DNA from 3 places in the Dyella sp. 01N36 genome. Region 1 is predicted to be linked to each of the others. Evidence: predicted binding sites of a transcription regulator. Region 1 holds the regulator's gene; each other region holds the start of a gene.
The links. The regulator HrcA, encoded in region 1, represses chaperone genes, less so after heat shock. The targets are predictions, from matches to a motif close to TTNGCACTCNNNNNNNNNGAGTGCNAA.

Region 1 (3,502 bases):
TTGTTCGTCGTATTGCTGCTGCAGGCGCGTGCGCTGCTTGGCCAGTTTTTCCAACGCGTCGCCGGCGCCTTCCAGTTCGCTCAATTCGATGCGCAGCGTGCCGGCCTTGTCGTGCAACTCGGCCACCGTTACGCGATGGCGGCGCGACAGTTCGTGCAGACGCGTGAGATGCGTATCCACTTCCGCATAGCGGTTGGGATCGAGATCGACGTCGAGCGCATAACGGCCCAGGCCATCGGCCGCTTCGCTGAGCTGGATGGAGGCGTTGTCCAGCAGCTCCAGCAGCGGGGCCAGGCGATCGTCCAGCGCGGCGAGCTTGCTCATTTCCAGCTGGGCGCGGCCGAGCGCACGACGCAGTGCGAATTCGCTCTCGCCATCGAGCAGTTCCACCACGCCGCCGGCGCCTTCGGCCAGGCGGCCGGCATTGGCCAGGCGTTTGTGGCTGGCTTCCAGCTCGGCCAGATCGTCCGGCGGCAGCGCCCACTTTTCCAGTTCGCCCAGTTCGTGGCTGAGCAGTTCGATGCGTTGCTCGCGGTCGTCGCCGCCACTGAGCTTGCGGATGCGGTTGCCGAGCTCGCGCCATTGCTGCGCCAGCTCACGTACCTGCGCCACCAGGGCTTCATTGCCCGCATAAGCGTCGAGCAGCTCCATCTGATGGGCGCGCGAGAGCAGGGCCTGGTGCTCGTGCTGGCCGTGGATTTCCACCAGCAGCGTGGCCAGCTCGCCGAGCTGGCTGGCATTGGCCGGACGGCCGTTGATCCAGGCGCGCGAGCTGCCCTCGGCGCGGATCACGCGGCGCAGCTGGCAGCTGTCTTCGTCGTCCAGTTCCTCCCGGCTCAGCCAGGCGCGGGCTTCGGGCAGGTTCGTCAGGTCGAACTCGGCGGTGAGTTCGGCGCGGTCGCTGCCGGCACGGACCATGCCGCTGTCGGCGCGCGCGCCGGCCAGCAGCATCAGCGCGTCCACCAGCAGGGATTTGCCGGCGCCCGTCTCGCCGCTGACCACGGTAAGGCCGGGGCCGAAGGCGATCTCGGCTTCTTCGACGACGGCAAAATGACGAACGTAGAGCGAGGTGAGCATGGGTGGCGGCTTGGTGAAGTCGGGGGATTGTAAGGGGATGGGGCCGGGGAGCGGGTAGTGGGGGCGCGCACTTCGGCGTCCGGCAGATCACCGGCATCCGTTTTTGCACCCTCGCGACCGATCCCTCATCCCCGTTTCTTGCAAACTTTCCCGCAAGACCTTATTTCTTGTGTGTCTCACGAAGCGATACAGCATGCCAGCCGCCCCTCTCGATGCCCGCGCACGACGCCTCTTGCGCACATTGATCGCCCAGTACCTCGCCGATGGCGAGCCTGTCGGCTCGCGCACGCTTTCGCGTTCGTCCGGCCTGGACGTCAGCCCGGCCACCATCCGCAACATCATGGCCGACCTGGAAGAGGCGGGCCTGGTCGCCTCGCCGCATACCTCGGCCGGCCGCGTGCCGACGCCGCGCGGCCTGCGCCTGTTCGTGGACAGCCTGATCGAACTGCAGCCGCTGCCTCAGGACGAGATGGCCCGCCTGCGCCGCGAGCTGCCGCCGGGCCCCACCACCACCCGCGACCTGCTGGGCAATGTGTCGACGCTTCTTTCGGCCATGACGCAGTTCGCCGGCGTGGTCACCGTGCCGCGCCAGGCGGATTTCCCGTTGCGCCACATCGATTTCGTGGCCCTGCCGGACGCCCGCGTGCTGGTGATCCTGGTGTTCTCGGACAACCAGGTACAGAACCGCATTGTGCAGCTGGCCAAGCCGCTGGACGCGCGCGAGCTGGAGCACGCCGCCAACTACCTCAATACCCAGTTCGCCGGCCTGCGCCTGGACGATATCCGCGCCCATCTGCTGCGCGAGTTGCGCGAGACCAGCGGCGAACTCAACCGCCTGATGTCCAGCGCGGTGGAACTGGCCGCGGCCTCGTTCGCGCCCCAGACCGAAAGCGACGACGTGCTGGTCAGCGGCCAGACCAACTTGATGGGTTATTCGGAACTAGCGAACTTAGAGCGCCTGCGCGAGCTGTTCGAGGCCTTCCAGCAGAAAAACGAGCTGCTGCAGCTGATGGAAGTGTGTGCCAAGGCCCCCGGCGTGAGGCTGTTTATCGGCGAAGAATCGGGTTTTGCCGCATTGGATGGTTGCAGTGTGGTCACGGCCAGCTATGGTGCGCAGGGTCGCGTGCTGGGCGCGGTGGGGGTCATCGGACCCACCCGCATGGCCTATGAACGGGTGATTCCCGTGGTACAAGCCACGGCCGGATTGCTTAGCGACGCCTTGAATCGCGTCGCTACGACCTTATAACCCGCTCGGGAGGCGGGGTTTTACCCGCAAGTGTTTGACGGTTGGTGCGCGATGCACCGGCCACGGATAAGGCTTGGAGTGATTCATGCAAAGCAACGACCCAACGGTGTCCAACGAGACGCCAGGCCAGCAGGGTGAGACGGGCAGCGCCGAACTGGAAGCGCTGAAGTCGCGTATCGCCGAACTGGAAACCAGCAACGTGGAGCTGCGCGACACCGTGCTGCGCGAAAAGGCGGAAATCGAGAACCAGCGTCGCCGACTGCATCGCGACGTGGAGCAGGCTCGCCGCTTCGCCAACGAGAAGCTGCTCAACGAGCTGCTGCCGGTCTATGACGGCCTGGAGCGCGGTCTGCAGGTGGAAGGCGGTGATATCGCCAGCGTGCGCGAGGGCATTGCACTCACGCTCAAGTCGCTGCTGAAGATCGCCGAGAACAACGGCCTGGTGCAGGTCGATCCGCTGGGTCAGCCGCTCGATCCGGAGCGGCATCACGCGGTGAGCATGGTGGAGGCCCCGGGCGCGGCCCCCAACACGGTCGTCAACGTGCTGCAGAAGGGCTACGTGTTGAACGACAGGCTGCTGCGCCCGGCGTTGGTGGCGGTCGCCAAGGAATGACGCCCGCGCCGGCGGTCGAGGACGCCTGAATGGCGTCCCCTGTCGGCAACGGTGGCAAGGCATCCGGGGTCTTGTCGGCATTGAGATGCCACGCGGCAAACCCCATCTGACAAAACAGTTGCGGCCGAGGGGTCGCTTAAAGAATTCGGGAGTAAACAACATGGGTAAAATCATCGGTATCGACCTGGGCACGACCAACTCGTGCGTTGCCGTGATGGACGGCACCACCGCCAAGGTCATCGAGAACTCGGAAGGCGATCGCACCACGCCGTCCATCGTCGCTTTCACCAAGGACAACGAAGTCATGGTGGGCGCGCCGGCCAAGCGCCAGAGCGTGACCAACCCCAAGAACACCTTCTACGCGGTGAAGCGCCTGATCGGCCGCAAGTTCACCGACGCGGAAGTGCAGAAAGACCTGCACATCGTGCCCTACGGCATCGTGGCGCACGAAAACGGCGACGCCTGGGTCGAAACGGCTGATGGCCGCAAGATGGCTCCGCAGGAGATCTCGGCCAAGGTCCTCATGAAGATGAAGAAGACCGCCGAAGACTATCTCGGCGAGCCGG
Region 2 (3,502 bases), on a different contig from region 1:
ATGCGCGGCATGTCGGGCGTGGATCAGGTGCAGGACGGTGGCACCTGGCGGCAGCGCCTCGAGGCGCTGCTCGGCGTCGGCGAACGCATCGTGATGATTCTTGCCGGACTGCTGGCCGTGGCCGTGCTGCTGGTGGTGGGTAATACCGTGCGCGTGGATATCGCCAGCCGGCACGAGGAAATCGGCGTGTTGATGCTGGTGGGGGCGAGCCGCGCCTTCGTGCGTCGTCCGTATTTGTATGCGGGCATCTGGTACGGGCTGTTCGCCGGCGTGCTGGCGGTGGGCTTCGCCGTGCTGGTCGAGCTGGCGCTGGCCGAGCCGGTGCAGCGCCTGGGTCAGGTGTATGCCGGCAAGCTGCAGGTCGATGTGCTGCCGATATGGTTGCTGGCTGCCGTCCCGGTGGCTGCGGCCGTGCTCGGCTGGCTGGGCGCCCGCCTGGTCAGCGCCTGGCAATTGCGCAAGGCGGCATGAAGCGTGCGCCGGCTCACGCCCGGAGCAATGTTGTCATGCAAGCTTGGTGGGGATGGTGCAGCATGCCCGCTCGGGGTGACCGGGGAAGCACCGGCATGACGTCGGCGGGTACAGCTGGACACTACGTGGGTGATTGGGGATGAGCGGAAGTTTCAGCAGTCGAGTGGTGGGAACAGCGCCTAGGGTGCTGGTGGTGGATGGCTCCAAAGTCGTGCGCCAGCTGATCTCCCGCGTGCTCAAGAGCGAACTGCCCGACAGCGACGTGGTGGGTGCCGGCAGCGGCGCCGAAGCCAAGGAGCTGCTGGAGGCCGGTGCGTTCGACTTCATCACCATCGCGCTGCGCCTGCCCGACATGGACGGGCTGGAACTCGCCCGCCATGTGCGCGAATCCGCCGCCCAGGCTTATGTGCCCATCGTGGTCGTCTCGGGCGATGTCGACGGTCGCCTGCACAGTCGCACGCTGGGGGAGCACGTCACCGATTATTTCGACAAGTCGCTGGGGTTCCAGGCGCTGGCGGAGTTCATCCGCGGCTACGTGAAGCCCGTCGATTCGGCCGAGGGCGAAGTGCTCTACGTGGAAGACAGCCGCGTGGTCGCGCTGGCGACCCGCCGCATCCTCGAAAAGCACGGCCTGACCGTCTATCACGTGGTCAGCGTCGAGGACGCCCTGGTGCTGCTGGACAAGGCCAAGGAACAGGACAAGGTCGGCGCGGACATCGTGCTCACCGACGTCAGCCTCAAGGGCGAACTGACCGGCGGCGACCTGCTCGAGCGCATCCGCCGCGAATACCTCTACAGCAAGGGCAGGCTGCCCGTGCTGGTGATGACGGGCGATGAGAACCCGGCCAACCAGGCTGCGCTGCTGCGCGCCGGCGCCAACGATCTGGTCGAAAAGCCGATCGAGGAAAAATTGCTGATGACCAAGCTGCTCTTCCAGCTGCGTGTATCCCAGCACCTGCGCGAGCGGGGCGAGGCGGCGTGACGGAACATCCGGTAAGGCTGGAGCCGTCCTGGAAGGACCGCATCGGCGAGTATCTGGCGCGCCCGGACATGCGCGCGCTGTCCGACTTCCTGCGCAGCGAAAAGCAGGCCGGCAAGGTGATTTATCCGCCGGGTCCGGAGATTTTCGCCGCCTTCGACCACACACCATTTGATGCCACGCGCGTGGTGATCCTGGGCCAGGATCCGTACCACGGTCCGAACCAGGCGCATGGCCTGTGTTTCTCGGTACGGCCGGGCGTGGCCACGCCGCCGTCGCTGCTGAACATCTTCAAGGAGATCCAGCGCGACCTGGGTTTCCGGGCCCCGGACCACGGCTGCCTGACCCCTTGGGCCGACCGCGGTGTGCTGCTGCTCAATGCCACGCTCACCGTCCAGCAGGCCACCGCCGGCTCGCATCAGGGCAAAGGCTGGGAAGGCTTTACCGATGCGGCGATCGACGCACTCAACCGCGAGCGGGAAGGGCTGGTCTTCCTGCTGTGGGGCTCGTATGCCCAGAAGAAGGGCCAGCTGATCGACGGCAGCCGCCATTGCATTTTGCGCTCCGTGCACCCATCTCCCTTATCAGCGCATCGCGGTTTCATCGGCTGCGGGCACTTCTCGGCGGCCAACCAGTACCTGGAAAGCCGCGGCGAGCCGCCTATCGACTGGTCTTTGCCGATGCGGGCCGAACTAGCCTGAAACAGGCATTTCACGGCTGCTGAACCGCCCGATACGCATAGTGGAGCCTCCCCGGGGTGCCTGCTGGACAGGTGCCTCAAATTCCTGTACTATTGAGTACATCAAAGGTCCCGGAACCTTTCGGGGCCTTTAGCACTCGTAATACCCGAGTGCTAAGCTGATTCCCTCACAGGAGGTTCCGTCCATGTCTCAAGCTTTGGTGACCGCCAACCTGCCGGTGCCGAGTGTCGTCGGCAGCCTGGATGCCTATATCTCGGCGGTCCATCGGATTCCGGTACTCAGCCAGGACGAGGAGCAGGCGCTGTCGCGCCGCTACAACGAACAGGAAGACCTTGAATCCGCCCGCAAACTGGTCATGTCCCACCTGCGCTTCGTGGTGCACGTGGCGCGTGGCTACAGCGGCTATGGTCTGCAGATCGCCGACCTGATCCAGGAAGGCAATATCGGCRTGATGAAGGCRGTGAAGCGKTTCGACCCGGARCAGGGCGTGCGCCTGGTGAGCTTTGCCGTGCACTGGATCCGTGCCGAAATGCACGAGTTCATCCTGCGCAACTGGCGCATSGTCAAGGTSGCRACSACCAAGGCSCAGCGCAAGCTGTTCTTCAACRTGCGCAAGAGCAAGAAGCGCCTGGGCTGGATGAACGCCGAAGAAGTGCGCACGGTGGCCAAGGATCTGGGCGTGCCCGAAGCGACGGTGCGCGAGATGGAATCGCGTCTGTCGGGCCGTGACATTGGCTTCGAAGCCCCGGCGGATGCCGAGGACGATGCCAAGCCGGCACCGGAAGCGTTCCTGATCGACGATGGCGCCGACCCGTACGACAACGTGGCCGATGCCGACCAGGCCGACAACCAGCTCGACACCTTGTCGGCGGCGTTGAAGAACCTGGACGAGCGCTCGCGCGACATCATCCAGCGCCGCTGGTTGAACGAAGACAAGGCCACGCTGCAGGATCTTGCGGACGAGTACGGCGTTTCCGCCGAACGTATCCGCCAGGTCGAGGCCAACGCCATGAAGAAGATGCGCGGCCTGTTCGCGGCCTGATCTTCTCTGTCGGCGTAAGATGACAAGCGGCCCCTCCAGGGGCCGTTTGCCTTTGCGAGGACACGGCTGTCCCCGCGTTCTCACCACCGGATCCCCGTTTGTAGTGCCGTCATGCCCCGAGTGCTGGTCATCGAAGACGACGAAACCACCGCGCGAGAAATCGTCGCGGAGTTGAGCGCGCACGGCATGTTCGCGGAATGGGTGGCCAACGGCCGCGATGGCCTGGCGCATGCGCTGCAAGGCGGCTACGACCTGATCACGCTGGACCGCATGCTGCCCGGCATGGACGGCATCGACGTGGTGGCCGAA
Region 3 (3,502 bases), on a different contig from region 1:
TCCTCGGAGATCACCACGCCATTGGTGAGGATGGCGATGTCTTCCAGGATGGCCTTGCGACGGTCGCCGAAGCCCGGCGCCTTCACGGCGGCAACCTTGACGATGCCACGGATGGTGTTGACCACGAGGGTTGCGAGGGCTTCGCCTTCCACTTCCTCGGCCACGATCAGCAGCGGCTTGCCGGCCTTGGCGACGGCTTCCAGCACCGGGAGCAGCTCACGGACGTTGGAGACCTTCTTGTCGTGGATCAGGATGAACGGGTCGTCCAGTTCAACCTGCTGCGACTGCTGGTTGTTGATGAAGTACGGCGACAGGTAGCCGCGGTCGAACTGCATGCCTTCGACGACGTCGAGTTCGTTCTCGAGACCCGAGCCTTCCTCGACCGTGATCACGCCTTCCTTGCCGACCTTCTTCATCGCGGTGGCGATGATGTCGCCGATGTTGGCGTCGGAGTTGGCGGAAATCGTGCCGACCTGGGCAATCGCCTTGTCGTCAGCGGTCGGGTTGGAGAGCTTCTTCAGCTCGGCAACCGCGGCGTTGACGGCCTGGTCGATACCGCGCTTGAGATCCATCGGGTTCATGCCGGCAGCGACGGCCTTGAGGCCTTCCTGGATGAACGCCTGGGCCAGCACGGTGGCGGTGGTGGTGCCGTCGCCGGCGACGTCGGAGGTCTTGGAAGCGGCTTCCTTGACGATCTGCGCGCCGATGTTCTCGTACTTGTCGGCCAGTTCGATTTCCTTGGCGACGGAGACGCCGTCCTTGGTCACGGTCGGTGCGCCGAAGCTCTTCTCGATCACCACGTTGCGGCCCTTCGGACCCAGGGTGACCTTCACAGCGTTGGCCAGGGTATTCACACCCTTGAGCATGCGTGCGCGGACGTCTTCGCCGAAGCGGACTTCTTTAGCTGCCATTTCGTAATTCCTTCAAATGCGTTGAGTAGGTGGGAAGAGGTGCGGGAGAGGCGCTTAGCCTTCGATCACCGCAACGATGTCGTCTTCCTTGAGGAAGACCAGCTCTTCGCCGTCAATCTTGATTTCCTGGCCGGCGTACTTGCCGAACAGCACGGTGTCGCCTTCCTTCACGGACATCGGGCGGACCTTGCCGTCTTCCAGGATGCGGCCGGAGCCGGCAGCGATGACCTTGCCGCGGGTCGGCTTTTCGGTGGCGCTGTCGGGAATGACGATACCGCCAGCGGAGACGCGCTCTTCTTCGAGGCGCTTGACGATGACGCGATCGTGCAGCGGACGCAGTTTGCTCATGGGTGGGCTCCAGCTTCGTTTGGATGGTTGAACAAGATTCGGGACCCCGGAGCGGCGCCTGGGTGGCGCTTGTTAGCACTCCCCGGAGGTGAGTGCCAATTCTAACGACGCAAATGCCCCCTGCAAGAGGCGCCCGTCCGATGGCTGAGTCTTCCAATGGGGGAGCGGCGGGGGCCTTTCAAGGCGCATTGGGCCGAAAAGTCACCGATCGTGCTATCGACAGAGGCCTGCGGACGGCCGACCATGCCGGCCTGCCCCCCACCAGGACCCGCCCGTGAGCGATGAGCCGACGCTGCGCCAGGAGCTCGTGAACCAGGGTGCCAGGCTGGCCGTGAGCGGCCTCAGCCAAGGCACCTCGGGGAACCTAAGTGCCCGCTGCGGCGAGGGTTTTCTGATCACGCCCAGCGGCACGCCGTATGAGGAGATCACGGTGGAGGGTATCGTGTTGGTGGATCGGGACGGCCAGTGGCCGGGCTCGCAGCGACCTTCCAGCGAGTGGCGCTTCCATCGGGACATCTACCTGGCCCGGCCCGACGCCCAGGCCATCGTCCACGTGCACCCGCCCTATGCCACGGCGCTGGCCATGTGCCGCCGGGACATTCCGCCCGCCCACTACATGATCGCCGTGGGTGGCGGGGACTCGATCCGCTGCGCCGGCTACCACACCTATGGCACCCAGGCCCTGTCCGATGCCGTGGTGGCAGCGTTGGAGGGCCGACTGGCCTGCCTGATGGCCAACCACGGCATGATCGCGCTGGGCAGTTCGCTGGCGCAGGCCATGTGGCGCGCCGTGGAGGTGGAAAATCTCGCCCGCCAGTACGCCCTGTCCTTGCAGGTCGGCACGCCGGTCATGCTCACCGATGAGGAGGTGGCCGCGGTGCTGGAGAAATTCGCCCACTACGGACTGATGTCGAGGTCGTGATGTCTGAAACCGTCCTGCTCTGCTATTGCACCTGTCCCGATGTGGCCAGCGCGCAGCACCTGGCCGAGGCCCTGGTGGGCGAACGCCTGGCTGCCTGCGTGAACCGCATCCCCGCGGTGTCGTCCACCTATCGCTGGAAGACCAAGGTGGTCACCGACAATGAAGAACTGCTGCTGATCAAGACCACGGCCGCGCAGTTCGCCGCGCTCAAAGAGCGCCTGCTCAGCCTGCATCCCTATGAGTTGCCCGAGCTGATCGCGGTGCCGGTGACCGAGGGGCATGCGCCTTACCTCGACTGGGTGCGCAATCCAGGCTGATGTTTGGCGTCGCGCGTGACGGGATTCCCACTGCGCCGCATTGACTAGACAGTCGGCGCCGACTGTCGATGTCCGCGTCACCGGCGCGCCATCGCCGCTCGCCAGCATGCCTCTCCATCAAGGGAGGCGATATGACGTTCGAACTGGCGGTTTTCGATATGGCCGGCACCACGGTCTACGATCCGGACCTGGTGGCGCAGGCGCTGCAGGACGCGCTGGCGCAGGCTGGCTGCCACGCGTCGCTGGCGGATCTGCGAGCCCTGATGGGCTACACCAAGCCGGCCGCCATTCGCAGTTTGCTGGCGGCGCACGACCTGCCGGCGGACGACTCACAGGTGGCGCAGGTGCACGCGGATTTCGTCCAGCGCATGCTCGATTGCTACCGGACACACGACGCCGTGCGCCCGATGACCGGGGCAGAAGAGCTGTTCGCCTGGTTGCGGCAGCAGGGCGTGAAGATCGCGCTCAACACGGCGTTTTCGCAAGACATCGCCGAATGCCTGATCGAACGCTTCGGCTGGCGCCAGCGCGGCCTGATCGATGCCGCGATCTCGGCGGATCGCGTTGCCCAGGGTCGGCCCGCGCCCGACATGATCCGCGCGTTGATGGCGACGTGCGGCGTCAGCGATGCCACGCGCGTCATCAAGATGGGCGATACCGAAGTGGATATTCGCGAAGGTCGCGCGGCGGGCTGCGGCCTGGTGGTGGCGGTGACGACGGGCGCTTATCACCGCGACGAGTTGCTGGCCTATCAGCCCGATGCCGTGCTCGACAGCTTGGATGAGCTGCCCGCTTTGCTCGTTCGTGCCGGCCGGCCGAACCCGGCGTGACGCAACCCATGCGCTTGCCTCCATCGCGCCGGGCGTGGTCGCCCTGGTCGCCCTCGATGCTGCCGCTGGTCGCGGGCTTTGCGGCGTTCTGCACCTACTCGTGCATGTATGCCTTCCGCAAACCGTTCAGCGCCGGCAGCTACGAGGGCATGAGCTGGCTGGGCGTCGACTACA

Region 2: rpoH (RNA polymerase sigma factor RpoH) is a predicted target of HrcA. The motif match lies at 2,281-2,307, and genes of this name have one in related genera.
Region 3: groES (co-chaperone GroES) is a predicted target of HrcA. The motif match lies at 1,332-1,358, and genes of this name have one in related genera.

What each region holds. Positions count from the first base shown of each region.
Region 1 is NZ_JBFTRY010000203.1:716-4,217, forward strand. It holds gene recN (DNA repair protein RecN) at 1-1,077, opposite strand, end outside; gene hrcA (heat-inducible transcriptional repressor HrcA) at 1,271-2,323, shown strand; gene grpE (nucleotide exchange factor GrpE) at 2,409-2,936, shown strand; gene dnaK (molecular chaperone DnaK) at 3,097-3,502, shown strand, end outside.
Region 2 is NZ_JBFTRY010000009.1:25,793-29,294, reverse strand. It holds gene ftsX (permease-like cell division protein FtsX) at 1-471, shown strand, start outside; gene AC1DMG_RS03865 (response regulator) at 611-1,453, shown strand; gene ung (uracil-DNA glycosylase) at 1,450-2,151, shown strand; gene rpoH (RNA polymerase sigma factor RpoH) at 2,336-3,193, shown strand; gene AC1DMG_RS03850 (response regulator transcription factor) at 3,305-3,502, shown strand, end outside.
Region 3 is NZ_JBFTRY010000005.1:27,738-31,239, forward strand. It holds gene groL (chaperonin GroEL) at 1-911, opposite strand, end outside; gene groES (co-chaperone GroES) at 966-1,259, opposite strand; gene AC1DMG_RS02335 (class II aldolase/adducin family protein) at 1,534-2,181, shown strand; gene cutA (divalent-cation tolerance protein CutA) at 2,181-2,498, shown strand; gene AC1DMG_RS02345 (HAD family hydrolase) at 2,630-3,328, shown strand; gene AC1DMG_RS02350 (DUF5690 family protein) at 3,337-3,502, shown strand, end outside.